4 regions of the Rhizobium sp. AN80A genome follow, and region 1 is predicted to be linked to each of the others. Evidence: predicted binding sites of a transcription regulator. Region 1 holds the regulator's gene; each other region holds the start of a gene.
The links. Region 1 encodes LexA, which represses DNA repair genes until DNA is damaged. Its sites were predicted from a motif close to TGTTCNNNNTGTGTTCNG; they were not measured.
Positions count from the first base shown of each region.

Region 2: uvrA (excinuclease ABC subunit UvrA) is a predicted target of LexA. The motif match lies at 2,596-2,613, and genes of this name have one in related genera.
Region 3: P3R82_RS24285 (YifB family Mg chelatase-like AAA ATPase) is a predicted target of LexA. The motif match lies at 2,702-2,719, and genes of this name have one in related genera.
Region 4: recA (recombinase RecA) is a predicted target of LexA. The motif match lies at 1,957-1,974, and genes of this name have one in related genera.

Region 1 covers NZ_JASJPX010000003.1:1,086,598-1,090,796, forward strand. The annotation lists gene kdsA (3-deoxy-8-phosphooctulonate synthase) at 81-923, opposite strand; gene P3R82_RS16900 (VOC family protein) at 920-1,804, opposite strand; gene lexA (transcriptional repressor LexA) at 2,004-2,729, shown strand; gene P3R82_RS16910 (ComEC/Rec2 family competence protein) at 2,710-4,199, opposite strand, start outside.
Region 2 covers NZ_JASJPX010000003.1:795,129-799,327, reverse strand. The annotation lists gene gyrA (DNA gyrase subunit A) at 1-947, opposite strand, end outside; gene P3R82_RS15465 (MarC family protein) at 1,173-1,817, shown strand; gene P3R82_RS15460 (single-stranded DNA-binding protein) at 1,924-2,484, opposite strand; gene uvrA (excinuclease ABC subunit UvrA) at 2,734-4,199, shown strand, end outside.
Region 3 covers NZ_JASJPX010000003.1:2,555,121-2,559,319, forward strand. The annotation lists partial or broken gene cysK (cysteine synthase A) at 1-745, shown strand, start outside; gene P3R82_RS24285 (YifB family Mg chelatase-like AAA ATPase) at 1,064-2,596, opposite strand; gene P3R82_RS24290 (aldo/keto reductase) at 2,966-3,916, opposite strand; gene P3R82_RS24295 (Gfo/Idh/MocA family oxidoreductase) at 4,112-4,199, shown strand, end outside.
Region 4 covers NZ_JASJPX010000003.1:821,653-825,851, forward strand. The annotation lists gene P3R82_RS15550 (pseudouridine-5'-phosphate glycosidase) at 1-886, opposite strand, end outside; gene P3R82_RS15555 (carbohydrate kinase family protein) at 915-1,859, opposite strand; gene recA (recombinase RecA) at 2,101-3,177, shown strand; gene alaS (alanine--tRNA ligase) at 3,332-4,199, shown strand, end outside.

The DNA.
Region 1 (4,199 bases):
CAGTTCGGGGCCCTTTTGCGCATGCTTCGCCGCATTGTTCGTGGCTGGCCTAATACACGAACGTGTCAGTCGTTTGAACGTCAGCCCTTGGCGATGGCGTCGAAGGCCAGCAGCTTTTCAAGCAGGCGCGGCATGTCCTTGAGATAGACCATGTTCGGGCCATCCGATGGGGCGTTGTCGGGGTCTTCATGCGTCTCGACGAACACGCCGGCCACACCGACGGCGACCGCCGCGCGCGCCAGCGTCTCGACGAATTCGCGCTGGCCGCCGCTCGAGCCGCCCTGCCCGCCTGGCTGCTGCACCGAATGGGTCGCATCGAAAACGACCGGCGCGCCCATCGCTTCCATGATCGGCAGCGAGCGCATGTCGGAGACCAGCGTGTTGTAGCCGAAGGAGGCGCCGCGCTCGCACAGCATGATGTTCGGGTTGCCGCTGGCATTCAGCTTGGCAAGCACGTTCTTCATGTCCCACGGCGCCAGGAACTGACCCTTCTTGACGTTGATGGCGCGGCCGGTCTTGGCAGCGGCAACCAGGAGATCCGTCTGCCGGCTAAGGAAGGCCGGGATCTGCAGGACATCGACCACGGTGGCCACGTCGGCGCACTGCTCTTCGCTGTGGACGTCGGTGAGGACCGGGAAGCCGAACTCCTTCTTGAGATCGGCGAAGATTTCGAGCCCCGCTTCAAGCCCGATGCCGCGCTGCGCCGACAGCGACGTGCGGTTTGCCTTGTCGAAGGACGACTTGTAGACGAGGCCGATGCCAAGCTTGTCGCAGAGTTCCTTCAACGTGCCGGCGACCATGAAGGCATGCTCGCGGCTTTCGATCTGGCACGGGCCGGCGATCAGAGACAGGCGGGCGCTGTTGGAAAACACAACACGGCCGGCGCCTTCGCCCACGGCCACTTCGGAATTGGTTTCAGTCATCGTTTCTCCTCGAAGGCGAAGAGTGCACCCTGGCCGGGCGCGGCCTTCACCAGAATTCGATTGTTCTTGCGTGTGTAGGTGATCCCGTTAGCAGCCAAATGCGCCTCTGTCACGGCGAGATCGGCAACGGCGAAAACAATCGCCGAGCCGCGCAAACCGCGATCGGCTGTCGACTGGGACAGATCGTAATAGGCGTCCAGCCCATCCGGCGACAGGATATTGATACGGACATTGCCCGCGTCGAGACTGACACCGAAGGCCTCCTGGCGTGACGCGGCCGCATCGGACGCCAGCTGCAACAGCGGCGCGAACGCCTTGGGATCGGACGACGAGAGCACGATCGACGCGATCCCCGATACGCCGTTGGCGTGCGTCTCCAAGGCCTTGCGGTCGCTTGGCAGCGGATTGACCCGCTGGCAGGCGAAGAGGAAGAAATCGGGCGCGCGCAGATCGGCCGCGAAGGCCAGGCGGAACGCCGCCGTCACCTCCGACCCGTCCGGCATCCTCATCGACCTGGCGAATTGCAGCATATCACCGCCGCTCATGCCATCGGTCATAAATCGCGCGTGATCACGATCGGCGTCCGGCGTGCCGAACACGATCGCCGACAAGCCGTCGTCGCCGCACCGAAAGCGAAAGGCGCGGTCGCGCGCCGCAAACACGTTCCCGTCGGCGATGGCGGCCTCATAGGCCTCGATACTGGCGATGCCGAGCGGCTCGAGATAGGTCTTGTCGGCGAAGAAAACGCAGGCGTTCGCGGTTCCGAAGGGATGCAGCGCATCGGCAGCGACCGTGAAGCCGAGCTTGCCCAAACGCTCGCGCGCCATCTCGATGTTGACGACAGGCAGGACGACGTGGTCCAGAGGATGGGGTTCACTCATAGGCAAATCCTCCCGAAATCGGCAGAGATGTGCGCTGGCTTTCGCCACAATGCAAGAGGCGAGCGCGGTTAAATCGAATGAAGCGCAAAATCGCGACGATTCAGAGCCAAGTTTTACGAAAATTTAGGCACTTGCGGAACACATATGGAACATATAGTGTCCGTTCTGGATTTGTTTCACGACTCTGGGGTTCAATTCGATGCTCACGCGCAAGCAACAGGAACTGCTTCTGTTCATTCACGAGCGAATGAAAGAGTCGGGCGTTCCGCCCTCCTTCGACGAGATGAAGGATGCACTCGATCTCGCGTCGAAGTCCGGCATCCACCGGCTGATCACGGCGCTGGAGGAACGCGGCTTCATTCGCCGGCTACCAAACAGGGCGCGCGCGCTCGAGGTCATCAAGCTGCCGGAAGCCTATAATCCGAGCCTGCAGCCACGCCGCGGCTTTTCGCCGAGCGTCATCGAGGGCAGCCTCGGCAAGCCGCAGCCGGTGGCCGCCGCCCCTGCCCCGAAGCCGGCGCCGAGCGCCGACAACGGAAACTCGGCTTCCGTTCCCGTCATGGGCCGGATCGCAGCCGGCGTGCCGATCTCGGCGATCCAGAACAACACTCACGACATCACCGTTCCCGCCGACATGCTCGGCTCGGGTGAGCACTACGCACTCGAGGTCAAGGGCGATTCGATGATCGAGGCCGGCATTTTCGACGGCGACACCGTCATCATCCGCAACGGCAACACCGCCAATCCCGGTGACATCGTCGTGGCGCTCGTGGATGACGAAGAGGCAACGCTGAAGCGCTTCCGCCGCAAGGGCGCCTCGATCGCGCTCGAGGCAGCCAACCCGGCTTACGAAACCCGCATATTCGGACCGGACCGCGTCAAGGTCCAGGGCAAGCTCGTCGGCCTCATCCGCCGATATCACTAATCGGTGACGGGTCGCCCGCGAAGCTGTCATTGCGCCAGTCATAGGCGCGATGACGCATCCAGGGGCGATCGAGACTGCCGTAAGCGGTTTTGACGACGGGCGAGCCTTGCTCGTCGATACGGATTTCGACGGCTCCCGAGCGCCGCAAGGTTTCTCCGGTCAGGAGCATGGCGCCGGAGCGGCATGTCACCTCGCGGAGACGGACGGGTGTGACGACGATATCGGCGACGTCGCAGGCGGGACCGAGATAAGCGGCGTTTTCCAGCGTCGCGATGATGTAGCCGCTGTCGAGCGTGGTCACGCACCACGCCGTCTTCAGGCACTGGAAGCCATTATTGTTCGTCGAATCCGCTGCGCCGCGCATCATGCCGCGGGCTTCGCGTTGTTGTCTCGGTGTCAATCTCGGCCTTGGCTCGCCCTTTTTCGGGATGGACAGCGCCTCGCCATCGAGCATGTCCGGCGGCGTTTGATTTTCAATGGCAAGCGCGCGCTGCCATTGCCCCAGAATGAAGTCGGGCGGGCGTTCGCGATTGCTGGCCAGGCTGTCGCTCTTGAGCGATGCCACGAGGCTTCCATCCTCGGACACGACAAGCTCGGGCGCCGGCTCGGCCGGCAGCATGACGAGGACAAGGGTTGCAACCGCGGCACCCACGGCGCCGATCCAGCGCAGGCGCGTCAGCATCAGCCCCCAGATTAGAAAGCCGACGACGGCGATCACGAAATACCATTCGGGAATCCTGCCCGTATCGACGCTACCGCCCCAGCCCGACACCATCCTGGCGATAGCGATCACCAGATCCAGCCCGAAGCCAGCGACGATCCAAAAGGGCGCATCGAGGCCGAATGGCGTCGCCAACATGGCGGCCATTCCAAAGGGCATGACGATGAAGGAGATGACCGGCATGGCCAACAGATTGGCCGGCAGCCCGTAGCCGCTCAGCCTGTTGAAATGCTCGATCGAAAACAATGCGGTCGAGAAGCCGCCGATCATGGAGGTGAGCGCGATGCCGCCAAAGAAGCGAAGCGCGAACATGACCGGTTTCATCGCCGGATGCGTGAAAAAGACGCTCTCGCGAGGTCGTCTTCTGGTCCAGACGGCAAAGCCGGCGACCAGCGCCAGGGTCGCGGCGTAAGACATCTGGAAGCTGGGGCCAAGCACTTCCGATGGCGACAGCAATATGATCAGCAGCGCGGAGAGAGCGATATTGCGCAGACTGATCGACGGACGGTCGAACAGCGCCGCGACCAGCATGATCGCCATCATGATGAAGGCGCGCTCGGCGGAGACGGCGAAGCCGGAGATCATGTAATAGGCGGTCAGCGCCAGAAGCGCGCTGCCGGCGGCGAACTTCTTGGTCGGATAGGCCTGGGCGAAGCCGGGAAAGAGACCGAAGAACAGGCGCAGCCCGACGAAGCAGATGCCGGCCGACAGCGCCATGTTGAGCCCCGAGATCGCGACGATATGCGCGA
Region 2 (4,199 bases), 290 kb from region 1:
CGCTTCAGCTCGACGACGACGCGGTAGCCCTGGCGGTCGGATTCATCGCGCAGGTCGGAGATGCCCTCGATACGCTTGTCGCGCACCAGTTCGGCCATCTTCTCGATCATCGTCGACTTGTTCACCTGATACGGGATCTCGGTGATGATGATCTGCTCGCGATCGCCGCGCATCGGCTCGATCGTCGCGACACCGCGCATGATCACCGAACCACGGCCCGTCTCGTAGGCCGAACGGATGCCGGAGCGGCCGAGGATCTTGGCGCCGGTCGGAAAATCGGGACCGGGAATGATCTGCATCATCTCGGGCAGTTCGATCGCCGGATCGTCGATCAGCGCGATACAGCCATTGATCACCTCGCCGAGATTGTGCGGCGGAATGTTGGTCGCCATGCCGACGGCGATACCGCCGGCGCCGTTGACGAGCAGGTTCGGGAATTTCGCGGGAACGACCACGGGCTCGGAGAGCGTACCGTCGTAGTTATCGCGGAAATCGACCGTTTCCTTGTCGAGATCGTCGAGCAGCGAATGCGCCGCCTTCTCGAGACGGCATTCGGTGTAGCGTTCGGCCGCCGGCGGATCGCCGTCGACGGAGCCGAAGTTGCCCTGGCCGTCGATGAGGGGCAGGCGAAGAGACCAGTCCTGCGCCATGCGCGCCAGCGCGTCGTAGATCGCGGTGTTGCCGTGCGGATGGTATTTACCCATCACGTCCCCGGTCACGCGGGCGCATTTGACGTATTTCTTGTTCCAGTCGATGCCGAGCTCGGACATGCCGTAGAGGATGCGCCGGTGCACGGGCTTGAGGCCGTCGCGCACGTCAGGAAGCGCGCGGCTGACGATGACGCTCATCGCGTAATCGAGATACGACCGCTGCATTTCCTCCATAATGGAGATGGGCTCGATGCCTGGCGGGAGCTTCCCGCCGCCGGGGGGTGTTTGCTCAGTCAAAATGGATCACATCTCTTCTAGAATCACTTGAAGATTTATAGCGGAAAGGCTGTTCCTAAGCCAATTTTGCCGGAGGTTTTGAACAGGCTTTTACGGTCTAATCAGGGCAAAACGAGGCTTATCGGCCCCAATCTCCGTCACGCACGCCGCGCCGTTTGCAAAATTGGTTTGCCCACCTCACAATCGCGCGAAAATCAGGCCCGGATATGGGCATACGGAGACATGATGGCAAGCGCCGACCAACTGATCAACGCCTTCACCACCCTGCTCGTGACGATCGATCCGCCCGGTCTCGCGCCGATCTTTCTCGGCCTCACCGTCGGCATGAGCAGGGCCCAGCGCAAGCAGGTGGCGCTGCGCGGCACGATCATCGCTTTCATCATCCTCGCCGTCTTCGCGCTCTTCGGATCGAGCGTGCTCGGCGTCCTCGGCATCTCGATCGGCGCCTTCCGCATCGCCGGCGGCCTGCTGCTCTTCTGGATCGCCTTCGAAATGGTGTTCGAGAAGCGCCAGGACCGCAAGGAGAAGACCGGCACGGCCGCGATCACCGTCGACCACATCCAGAACATCGCCGTCTTCCCGCTGGCCATTCCGCTGATTTCGGGCCCGGGCGCCATCTCCGCGACCATCCTGATCGCAGGCTCGATGCAGACGGCCTTCGAGCTGGCGCAGCTCATCATCGTCATCGCCGCAAGCCTGCTGCTTCTCTTCCTGGCACTCCTGATCGCCGACCGGCTCGACCGCTTCCTCGGCGTCACCGGCCGCGCCATCCTGACCCGGCTGCTCGGCGTTATCCTGGCGGCGCTGGCGACCCAGTTCGTCGTCGATGGCATCAAGTCGGCGATGAACCTCGCTCCCTCGCCCGTCTGAGCCCATCGCTCCCGGTCAAGGCCATCGCTCGAAGTCAAACCCAAGTCAAAACGCAAACGGCGCACCATCTGGCGCGCCGTTTGAAACCCTGCGGTCTGTCGTCCGATCAAAACGGAATATCGTCGTCGAGGTCGCGCGAGAAATTACCGCCACCGCCGGAAGACGAACCGCCGCCCGAGCCGCCACGGCCCGACGACTGCGAAGGCGAACCGTAATCGTCGCCATAACCGCCGCCACCGCCGAAATCACCACCACCGGCATTGCCGCCACGGCCACCGCCGTAACCACCGCCAGAACGATCACCACCGCCTTCGCCGCGTCCATCGAGCATCGTCAGCGTCGAGCCGAAGCCCTGCAGCACGACTTCCGTGGAATAACGGTCCTGGCCCTGCTGGTCCTGCCACTTGCGGGTCTGCAGCGCGCCTTCGATATAGAGCTTGGCGCCCTTCTTGACATACTGCTCGACGACCTTGCACAGGCCTTCGTTGAACACGACGACAGTGTGCCACTCGGTCTTTTCGCGACGCTCGCCGGAATTGCGGTCGCGCCAGGTCTCGGAGGTCGCGATGCGGAGGTTGGCGATCGGCCGGCCGTCCTGCGTCCGACGGATCTCGGGGTCTGCACCCACGTTTCCGATCAGAATTACCTTGTTCACGCTGCCAGCCATACTTTTCACCCTACCTGCCGCCCTGCCCGGCGGCGCTTGAAACAATCGGTGCACCTTAAACCATAGAGGCGGTGCGATGGACGTCCATAGCGGTTCATCCACAAGGAATTTTGTTCTTTATTTGTTCTATTTTATCCCTATGATCGTGTCAACCGAATCGAAAACCTTGCACCTTCAAGATATTCAGCCTCGACTCGCCCGCCGGCATCACTAAATAAGGGGCTTGTTCCAGCACAGAAGCAGAAGACGATGAGCGAACTGAAGACGATTTCAATCCGTGGCGCGCGCGAGCATAACCTGAAGGGCATCGACCTCGATCTGCCGCGCAACAAGCTGATCGTCATGACGGGCCTGTCGGGATCGGGCAAATCCTCGCTCGCCTTCGACACCATCTATGCCGAGGGCCAGCGCCGCTATGTCGAGAGCCTGTCGGCCTATGCCCGCCAGTTCCTCGAGATGATGCAGAAGCCTGATGTCGACCAGATCGACGGCCTGTCGCCGGCGATCTCCATCGAGCAGAAGACGACCTCGCGCAACCCGCGCTCGACGGTCGGTACCGTCACCGAGATCTACGACTACATGCGCCTGCTCTTCGCGCGCGTCGGCGTTCCCTATTCGCCGGCCACCGGCCTGCCGATCGAGAGCCAAACCGTAAGCCAGATGGTCGACCGCATCCTCGCCTTCGAGGAAGGCACGCGTCTCTTCATCCTCGCGCCACTCGTGCGCGGCCGCAAGGGCGAGTACAAGAAGGAACTCGCGGAGCTCATGAAGAAGGGCTTCCAGCGCGTCAAGATCGACGGCCAGTTCTACGAGATCGCCGACGCTCCCGCGCTCGACAAGAAATACAAGCACGATATCGATATCGTCGTCGACCGCATCGTCGTGCGTGCCGACGTCTCGGCGCGACTGGCCGACAGCTTGGAGACCTCGCTGAAGCTCGCCGACGGCCTCGCCATCGCCGAGTTCGCCGACAAGCCACTGCCGGTCGAGGAAACCGCCGCCGGCGGCTCCGCCAACAAGTCGCTCAACGAGACGCACGAACGCGTTCTCTTCTCGGAAAAATTCGCCTGCCCGGTCTCCGGCTTCACCATCTCCGAGATCGAACCGCGCCTCTTCTCCTTCAACAATCCGGCCGGCGCCTGCCCGACCTGCGACGGCCTCGGCGCCCAGCAGAAGATCGACGCCAACCTGATCGTGCCGGAACCCGAGCGCACGCTGCGCGACGGCGCCATCGCCCCCTGGGCCAAGTCGTCCTCGCCCTATTACAACCAGACGCTGGAAGCGCTCGGCAAGCACTTCGGCTTCAAGCTCGGCGCCCGCTGGAACGACCTCTCCGCCAAGGCGCAGGACGTGATCCTCAACGGCACCGAGGAGAAGATCGAATTCCACTACGTCGATGGCGCCCGCTCCTACACGACGCACAAGAATTTCGAAGGCATCATCACCAACCTCGAGCGCCGCTGGAAGGAAACCGACAGCGCCTGGGCGCGCGAGGAGATCGAGCGCTACATGTCGGCCGCACCCTGCCCGTCCTGCGGCGGCTTCCGTCTGAAGCCGGAAGCGCTTGCCGTGAAGGTCAACAAGCTGCATATCGGCCAGGTCACCGACATGTCGATCCGCGTCGCCCGCGACTGGTTCGAAACGCTGCCCGACAGCTTCAACGCCAAGCAGAACGAGATCGCAGTCCGCATCCTGAAGGAGATCAGGGACCGCCT
Region 3 (4,199 bases), 1.5 Mb from region 1:
CAAGACGACGCTGGTCGAGCCGACCTCCGGCAACACCGGCATCGCGCTGGCATTCGCCGCCGCCGCCAAGGGCTACAAGCTGATCCTCACCATGCCGGAGACGATGTCGGTCGAGCGCCGCAAGATGCTGGCGCTGCTCGGCGCCGAGCTGGTGCTGACCGAGGGCGCGAAGGGCATGAGGGGCGCGATCGCCAAGGCCGAGGAACTGGCCGCGACACTGCCGGACGCGATCATCCCGCAGCAGTTCGAAAACCCCGCCAACCCCGAGATCCATCGCAAGACGACGGCCGAGGAGATCTGGAACGACACCGATGGCACCGTCGATATCCTGGTATCGGGCATCGGCACCGGCGGCACGATCACCGGCGCCGGCCAGGTGCTGAAGTCGAAGAAGCCGGAGATCAAGGTGATCGCCGTCGAGCCGGAGGAATCGCCGGTTCTCTCAGGCGGCGTGCCGGGACCGCACAAGATCCAGGGCATCGGCGCCGGCTTCGCGCCCGCGATCCTCGACACCCACATCTATGACGAGGTCGTCACCATCAACAGCGCCACCGCGCTCGAAACCGCCCGCCACGTCGCCCGCCTCGAAGGCGTGCCGGTCGGGATCTCCTCGGGTGCTGCACTGGCAGCGGCGATCAAGATCGGCTCCCGCGAGGAAAACGCCGGCAAGACCATCGTGGTGATCATCCCGTCGTTTGCCGAACGCTACCTCTCGACGGCGCTGTTCGAGGGCCTCGGCGGCTGAGGATCAGCTTAGTTCGACATCAGGGAGGGCGCTTCGGCGCCCTTAGACTGCTTGGGATGCGCCGGGAAACCGGCCCGGGGCGCCCTTGCTTCAGAGGTGGTCAGCACGCGGGCCTACAAAGGCTCCCTCACCCCTGTGCCCGTCACAGGGGTCCAGCGCGATCAAGTCCTTGATCGCAAAAAGCCTCTCTTCGCCGCGCGGACGCGCGCCGGCTGGATTCCCGCCACAAGGGCGAGAATGAGGGCGGAGAATGGCGCGGCGCTCAAAGACCCGCAGATCAAACCTCTCTGTCTCCCCCCCAGCCTTACCCCTGCCCGTTCACGCCACCGCCGTCAGCCGCTCGCCCGCCATGCGGTAGGAGATCGCCTCGGCCAAGTGGATGCGGCCGACCATCTCCTCGCCGTCGAGATCGGCGAGCGTGCGCGCGACCTTGAGGACGCGGTGGTAGCCGCGGGCGGAGAATTTCATCTTTTCGGCGGCGTCGCGCAGCAATTGCAGGCCGGATGCATCGGGAGCGGCGTAGGTCTCGATCATCGCGGTGGAGCAGCGGGCGTTGGTGCCGGTCTCGCCGAGGCCGGCGATGCGGAAGCGGTCTCGCTGCAGGTCACGGGCGCGGGCGACGCGGCGGGCGACGTCGGCGCTCCTTTCGGCGGGCGCCGGACGGATCAGGTCGAAGGCGGAGACGGCGGGCACGTCGATCCTGATATCGATGCGGTCCATCAACGGGCCGGAGATGCGGGCCTGGTAGTCGGCCATGCAGCGCGGGCCGCGAGCGCAGCTATGACCGGGCTCACCCGCCATGCCGCAGCGGCAGGGGTTCATCGCCGCCACCAGCTGGATGGTGGCGGGATAGCTGACACGGTGATTGGCGCGGGCGATGATGCATTCGCCGGTTTCCAGCGGCTGGCGCAGCGCATCGAGCGCCTGCGGCGAGAATTCGGGAAACTCGTCGAGAAAGAGCACCCCGTGATGGGCGAGCGAGGCCTCGCCCGGGCGGGCACGAAAACCGCCGCCGACAAGGGCGGCCATGGTGGCGGAATGATGCGGCGTGCGAAACGGCCGGCGGTCGGAGAGCTTGCCGCCCGAGAGTTGGCCGGCGATCGAGTGGATCATCGACACCTCCAGCAATTCGGCGGCCGAAAGCGGCGGCAGGATCGACGGCAGGCGGGCGGCGAGCATCGACTTGCCGGAACCGGGCGGACCGACCATCAGGAGATTATGGCCGCCTGCGGCCGCCACCTCCAGCGCCCGCTTGGCGCTCTCCTGGCCCTTGATATCGGCGAGATCGGGAAGATTGGCGGCGGTGGCGCGGATCGACGGCTCGGGGCGCGAGAGCACCTGGGTGCCGCGAAAATGGTTGGCCAGCGCGATCAGGCTGCGCGGCGCCAGGATATCGAGCCCGGCACCGGCCCAGGCGGCCTCGGGGCCGCTCTCGGCCGGGCAGATCAGGCCCTTGCCCATGGCATTGGCGCCGATCGCGGCCGGCAGCGCGCCGGTGACGGCGGCGATCGTACCATCGAGATTGAGTTCGCCGATGACGACATAGCCCGAGAGCGCATCGGCCGGAATGGCACCGAGCGCCGCCATCAGTCCGAGCGCGATGGGCAAATCGAAGTGACTGCCCTCCTTCGGAAGATCGGCGGGCGCGAGATTGACGGTGACGCGTTTGGCGGGGAGCGCCAGACCGGAGGCATGCAGCGCCGCATGCACCCGCTCGCGGCTTTCGGCCACCGCCTTGTCGGGAAGGCCGACGATCTGGGTGATCAGCTTGCCGGGCGCGACCATGACCTGGACCTCGACCGGAACCCCTTCTATGCCCTGGAATGCAACCGTGCTGACGCGTGCCACCATGCCCAACCCCTCGGCCCAGATCCCCTGTGGCGCAACCCCTTGCACCTGAAATCGCGACCCATCATGGTCGCGGATTGCAATCTGGCATAGAAATCGGAATGAAACAAGAACAATAAATGAACAACTGCGCGCCAGCGCTGTGGCGCGGTTGCAGCGGGTTGCATCGGTGGAACAAAGGTGGGGAGAAGGAGGATCGCGGGGTGTTTTCGGCGGCCGGGCGATGTGGGGAGCCCGTGGTTGCGCGGGCCATCCATGCACGTCGAACTCGTTGCGGCGTGCATGGATGCTCGGGACGGGCCCACTGCTGTCCGGCTCAAGTCACTGGACAGGTTGCATGAGGCGGGCGTCTGACTGTCGCCTGCCTGCCTCTCAGCCGCCCGCCTTGTCCAGCAGCGCCATCGCCTCGTCGCTCAGCGAAAGCGTGGCCGATTTCATCAGGCTGTCGAGCTGCGACAGGCTGGTGGCGCTGGCGATCGGCGCGGTGACGCCCTTCTTGCGCAGGAGCCAGGCGAGCGCGATCTCGGCCGGCTTGGCGCCGGTCTCGGCGGCGACCGTGTCGAGGGCGGCGAGGATCTTCAGGCCCTTGTCGTCGAGATAGCCGGCCGCCTTGCCGCCGCGCGCCTTGCCTTCTGTGTCGGCCTTGCTGCGGTATTTGCCCGACAGGAAGCCGGCCGCCAGGCTGAAATAGGTGATGACGCCGATATCCTCTTTCACGCAGAGATCGGCGAGCGGTCCCTCGAAGGGGGCGCGGTCATAGAGGTTGTACTCAGGCTGGATCACGTCGTAGCGCGGCAGGCCGGCCTTCTCGGCGGCGTCGAAGGAGGATTGCAGCTGCGTGGCGTCGAGGTTGGAGCAGCCGATTGCGCGGATCTTACCCTGCTGCTTCAGCTTGGCGAAGGCGCCGAGCGTTTCCTCATAGGGCGTCTCGGCATCCGGCCAGTGCGAGAGGTAGAGGTCGATATAATCGGTCTGCAGCCGCTTTAGCGAGGCTTCGACTGCCTCAAGGATATACTGCTCCTTCAGCCCCTTCTTGCCCGGGCCCATCTCGGAGCCGACCTTGGTGATGATCACGGCCTTGTCGCGGGCGACCTTGTTCTGCTTCAGCCACTTGCCGATAATCTCCTCGCTATCGCCGCCCTTGTTGCCGGGCACCCAGGCCGAATAGACGTCGGCGGTATCGATGGTGTTGAAGCCGGCGTCGAAGAAGGCGTCGAGAATATCAAACGAGGTCTTCTCGTCAGCCGTCCAGCCGAACACATTGCCGCCGAACACGATCGGCGCGACCGAAAGGCCGGTTTTTCCAAGGCGACGCAATTCCATCAGATGCTCCTGAGATCTTCAATCCATTGAAATTCGGACCGCGGCAGGACGCCGCTGTGATCTAACCTAGTGCGCGATGGGACCGATGAAAACCAGCGCCGTGACCAGCGCCGTGAATTGTGATCGGGGCATTGCACCGCCGGACCGGGCGTCTCTAAGCTCGCCTCAAAATTCAATGTGGGAGAGGAAATGACCATGCTGCGCTTCGGTATCATGTCGACCGCCAAGATCGGCCGCGAGCTTGTGGTTCCGGCCATCCAGGATGCGGAAAACTGCGTCGTCA
Region 4 (4,199 bases), 260 kb from region 1:
CGTTGTTTTCCACCAGTGCGATATTGGTCTTCAGGCTCTGGCCGTCGGTCAGGTCGAAGATGGTGCTGAGCAGATAGGGCGTGACCGCCTTGCCGGAGATTTCATCGCGTTCGGCGCTGTCGAGCGCGCGCTGGATGTAGATTTCCATCTCTTCCGCCGGGATTTCGTCGGCCTCGGGCACCGGATTGGCGATCAGCATGCCGCCGTCGATGCCGAGCTGTTCGCGCACCATCTGGAAATTGGCGATTGCCGCCGGGCTGTTCAGCGTCAGCGGGCTGCGCAGGCCGGATGACCGCGACCAGAAGGCCGGGAATTCCTCGCTCTCGTAGGTGACCACGGGCACGCCAGCGGTTTCCAGCACTTCCAGCGTCTTCGGCACGTCGAGGATCGCCTTGGCGCCGGCGCAGACGACGATGACGCCGGTGCGGGCGAGCTCTTCCAGGTCGGCGGAGATGTCGAAGCTCTCCTCCGCGCCGCGATGCACGCCGCCGATGCCGCCGGTGGCGAAGACCTTGATGCCGGCGCGTTCGGCGGCGATCATCGTGGCGGCGACCGTGGTGGCGCCATGGCGGCGCTCGGCGATCGCGAAGGCGAGGTCGGCGCGCGAGACTTTCAGCACATCCTTGGCCTTGGCCAGCTGCTCGAGTTCCTCGGCCTCCAGGCCGATGTGGAGCGTGCCGTGGATGACGGCGATGGTGGCGGGGACGGCGCCCTGCTCACGGATGATCGATTCGACGCTGCGGGCCATCTCGATATTCCCGGGGTAGGGCATGCCGTGGGTGATGATCGTCGATTCGAGTGCCACGATCGGCGCGCCGCGCTGCTTGGCGCTCGCCACTTCCTTGGAATAGGTGATCGGCAGCTGGGGGGATAGAGAGTTCGTCATCGGAGCTTCCATTTCGTCTGATCGGGTTTCAATGCAGAATTCTTGCCGGCGGAACAAGAGCCAGAGCCTGTTTCAGCAGATCGGCGGAGAGATTTTCGTTGACCGCGTTGGGCGACTGGACCGTCAGCGCCGCCGCGGCGGCACCCTCGCGGATCGCCTCGCTCATCGGCAGCCCGCGCAACAGTGCCGCGATGACGCCCGAGGCAAGGGAATCGCCGGCGCCGGTCACGTCGGAGACATGCTCGACATCGGCCGGCTGCAGCGCCGCCACGTGACCGGCGGAAAATGCAATCAGCTCGCGCTGTCCCCGGGTGACGACGCCGCCTCTGAGGCCGATGTCACCGAGCAGGGACGGCCAGTGGACAGGGTTTTCCGGCCGCTCGCCGGTGAGCGCCGTGGCTTCGGCCTCGTTGAGAAAGAGATAATCGATCCCCTGCATGCAGGCCTTCAGTTTCACCGCCTTTGCCGGCGAGATGGCGATCGCCGCCACCGGCTTGCCGAGCGCCTTGGCGCGTGTCGTGATCGAGACCAGGGTTTCCTCCGGCAGGTTCGCGTCGAAGAGGATCATGTCGGTGGCGGCGAACGCGTCGCGCACCGAACGGATCGACAGGCGGCGCGGCACGAACATGCGGTAGAGATCCATGTCGGCCAGCGCGATCACCAGATTGCCGTCGCGCTCGATGATCGCGGTATAGCTCGGCGTCTTGCGGTCGAGAAAGATGAAGGGGCGGTCGTTGACGCCGGCGAGATCGGCGGCTTCGCTCACCATCTCTCCGGTCGGGTCGCCGCCACGCGGCGAGATCATGGTGACGTCGAAGCCGAGGCGGGCGAGGTTGCGGGCCGCGTTGAAGCCGCCGCCGCCGGCCTCCTCGAACCAGGAGCCGGGGTTGCTGGCGCCATCGGCCGTCGCGCCCGATATGCGGCCGCGGCGATCGACATGGGCGCCGCCAAGCACGAGAATCTTCTTGCTCATCTCATCGCTCCGAAATGCGGTCGTGGCCGAGATCGTGCGGTCTTTCGCATGGCGGGGAGCCGCCGTCCAAGCGTTGTAAGCTCTTGCTTTGCATGGATAAAACAAATGTAGAACACAGGCCGTTTTACCTCTTTCTTTCAATGCCTTGAACGGCACTTGCGTGATGAGAACAAATGCGGTACAAAATCGACATCGGCGGCGACATTGCTTGAGCGGCTTCAATAACCTAAAGGTGGATCGAATGTCACAGAATACATTGCGGCTTGTAGAGGACAAATCGGTGGACAAAAGCAAGGCACTTGAAGCGGCACTCTCACAGATCGAGCGGTCGTTCGGCAAGGGCTCTATCATGAAGCTCGGCTCGAACGAGGGCGTCGTCGAGATCGAGACCGTTTCGACGGGCTCTCTCGGACTGGATATCGCGCTCGGGATCGGCGGTCTTCCCAAAGGGCGTATCATCGAGATTTACGGGCCGGAAAGCTCGGGTAAGACGACACTGGCGCTGCAGACGATCGCGGAAGCCCAGAAGAAGGGCGGCATCTGCGCCTTCGTCGACGCAGAACACGCGCTTGATCCGGTTTACGCTCGCAAACTGGGCGTCGATCTGCACAATCTGCTGATCTCGCAGCCGGATACCGGCGAGCAGGCGCTCGAAATCACCGACACGCTGGTGCGCTCCGGCGCCGTCGACGTGCTGGTCGTGGACTCGGTCGCGGCGCTGACGCCGCGCGCCGAAATCGAAGGCGAGATGGGCGACAGCCTTCCCGGCCTGCAGGCCCGACTGATGAGCCAGGCGCTGCGCAAGCTGACGGCCTCGATCTCGAAGTCGAAGACCATGGTCATCTTCATCAACCAGATCCGCATGAAGATCGGCGTCATGTTCGGTTCGCCGGAAACGACGACGGGTGGCAACGCGCTGAAGTTCTACGCCTCGGTGCGCCTCGACATCCGCCGCATCGGCGCCGTCAAGGAGCGCGAAGAGGTGATCGGCAACCAGACGCGCGTCAAGGTCGTCAAGAACAAGATGGCGCCTCCCTTCAAGCAGGTCGAATTCGACATCATGTATGGCGAAGGCGTGTCGAAGACCGGCGAGCTGGTCGACCTCGGCGTCAAGGCCGGGATCGTCGAAAAGTCGGGCGCCTGGTTCTCCTACAACAGCCAGCGTCTCGGCCAGGGTCGCGAGAACGCCAAGATGTTCCTGCGCGACAATCCGGAGCTGATGCGCGAGATCGAAACCTCGATCCGCCAGAACGCCGGCCTGATCGCCGACCAGCTGCAGAATGGCGGTCCCGACGCCAACGATGCGGACGGTGAATAAGCCTCATCCGCGCTGAACGCTTCAAAACCGGCTGCATTCCTTGATCAGAATGCAGCCGGTTTTGTTTGTCTGCTGGACAGTGGTTAACGTCAGCGATAAAAGCCACTGAATTTTCAAGATCTGACCTGCCTTGGGCAGCACTGAAGGGCATAGCATGAGCGGTGTGAACGAAATCCGGTCGACCTTCCTCGACTACTTCAAGAAGAACGGCCACGAGATCGTTTCCTCGAGCCCGCTGGTGCCGCGCAACGACCCGACGCTGATGTTCACGAACGCCGGCATGGTGCAATTCAAGAACGTCTTCACCGGTCTCGAGCAGCGCCCCTACAAGACGGCGGCGACGGCGCAGAAGTGCGTGCGCGCCGGCGGCAAGCACAACGACCTCGACAATGTCGGCTATACCGCGCGCCACCATACCTTCTTCGAAATGCTCGGCAATTTCTCCTTTGGGGATTACTTCAAGGAGCAGGCGATCGAGCATGCCTGGACGCTGATCACCAAGGAGTTCGGCATCGACGCCAAGCGCCTGCTGGTCACCGTCTATCACACCGACGACGAAGCGTTTAATCTCTGGAAGAAGATCGCGGGCCTGTCCGACGACAAGATCATCCGCATTCCGACCAGCGACAATTTCTGGGCGATGGGCGATACCGGCCCATGCGGCCCCTGTTCGGAGATATTCTACGACCACGGCGACCATATCTGGGGCGGCCCTCCAGGTTCGCCGGAGGAAGACGGTGACCGTTTCATCGAGATCTGGAACCTCGTCTTCATGCAGTACGAGCAGATCACCAAGGAGGAGCGCGTCGACCTGCCGCGTCCGTCGATCGACACCGGCATGGGTCTCGAGCGTATCGCAGCGCTGCTGCAGGGCAAGCACGACAACTACGACATCGACCTGTTCCGCGCCCTGATCGCCGCTTCCGAGGAAGCGACCGGTGTCAAGGCCGACGGTGAGCAGCGCGCCAGCCATCGCGTCATTGCCGATCACCTGCGCTCGTCCGCCTTCCTGATCGCCGACG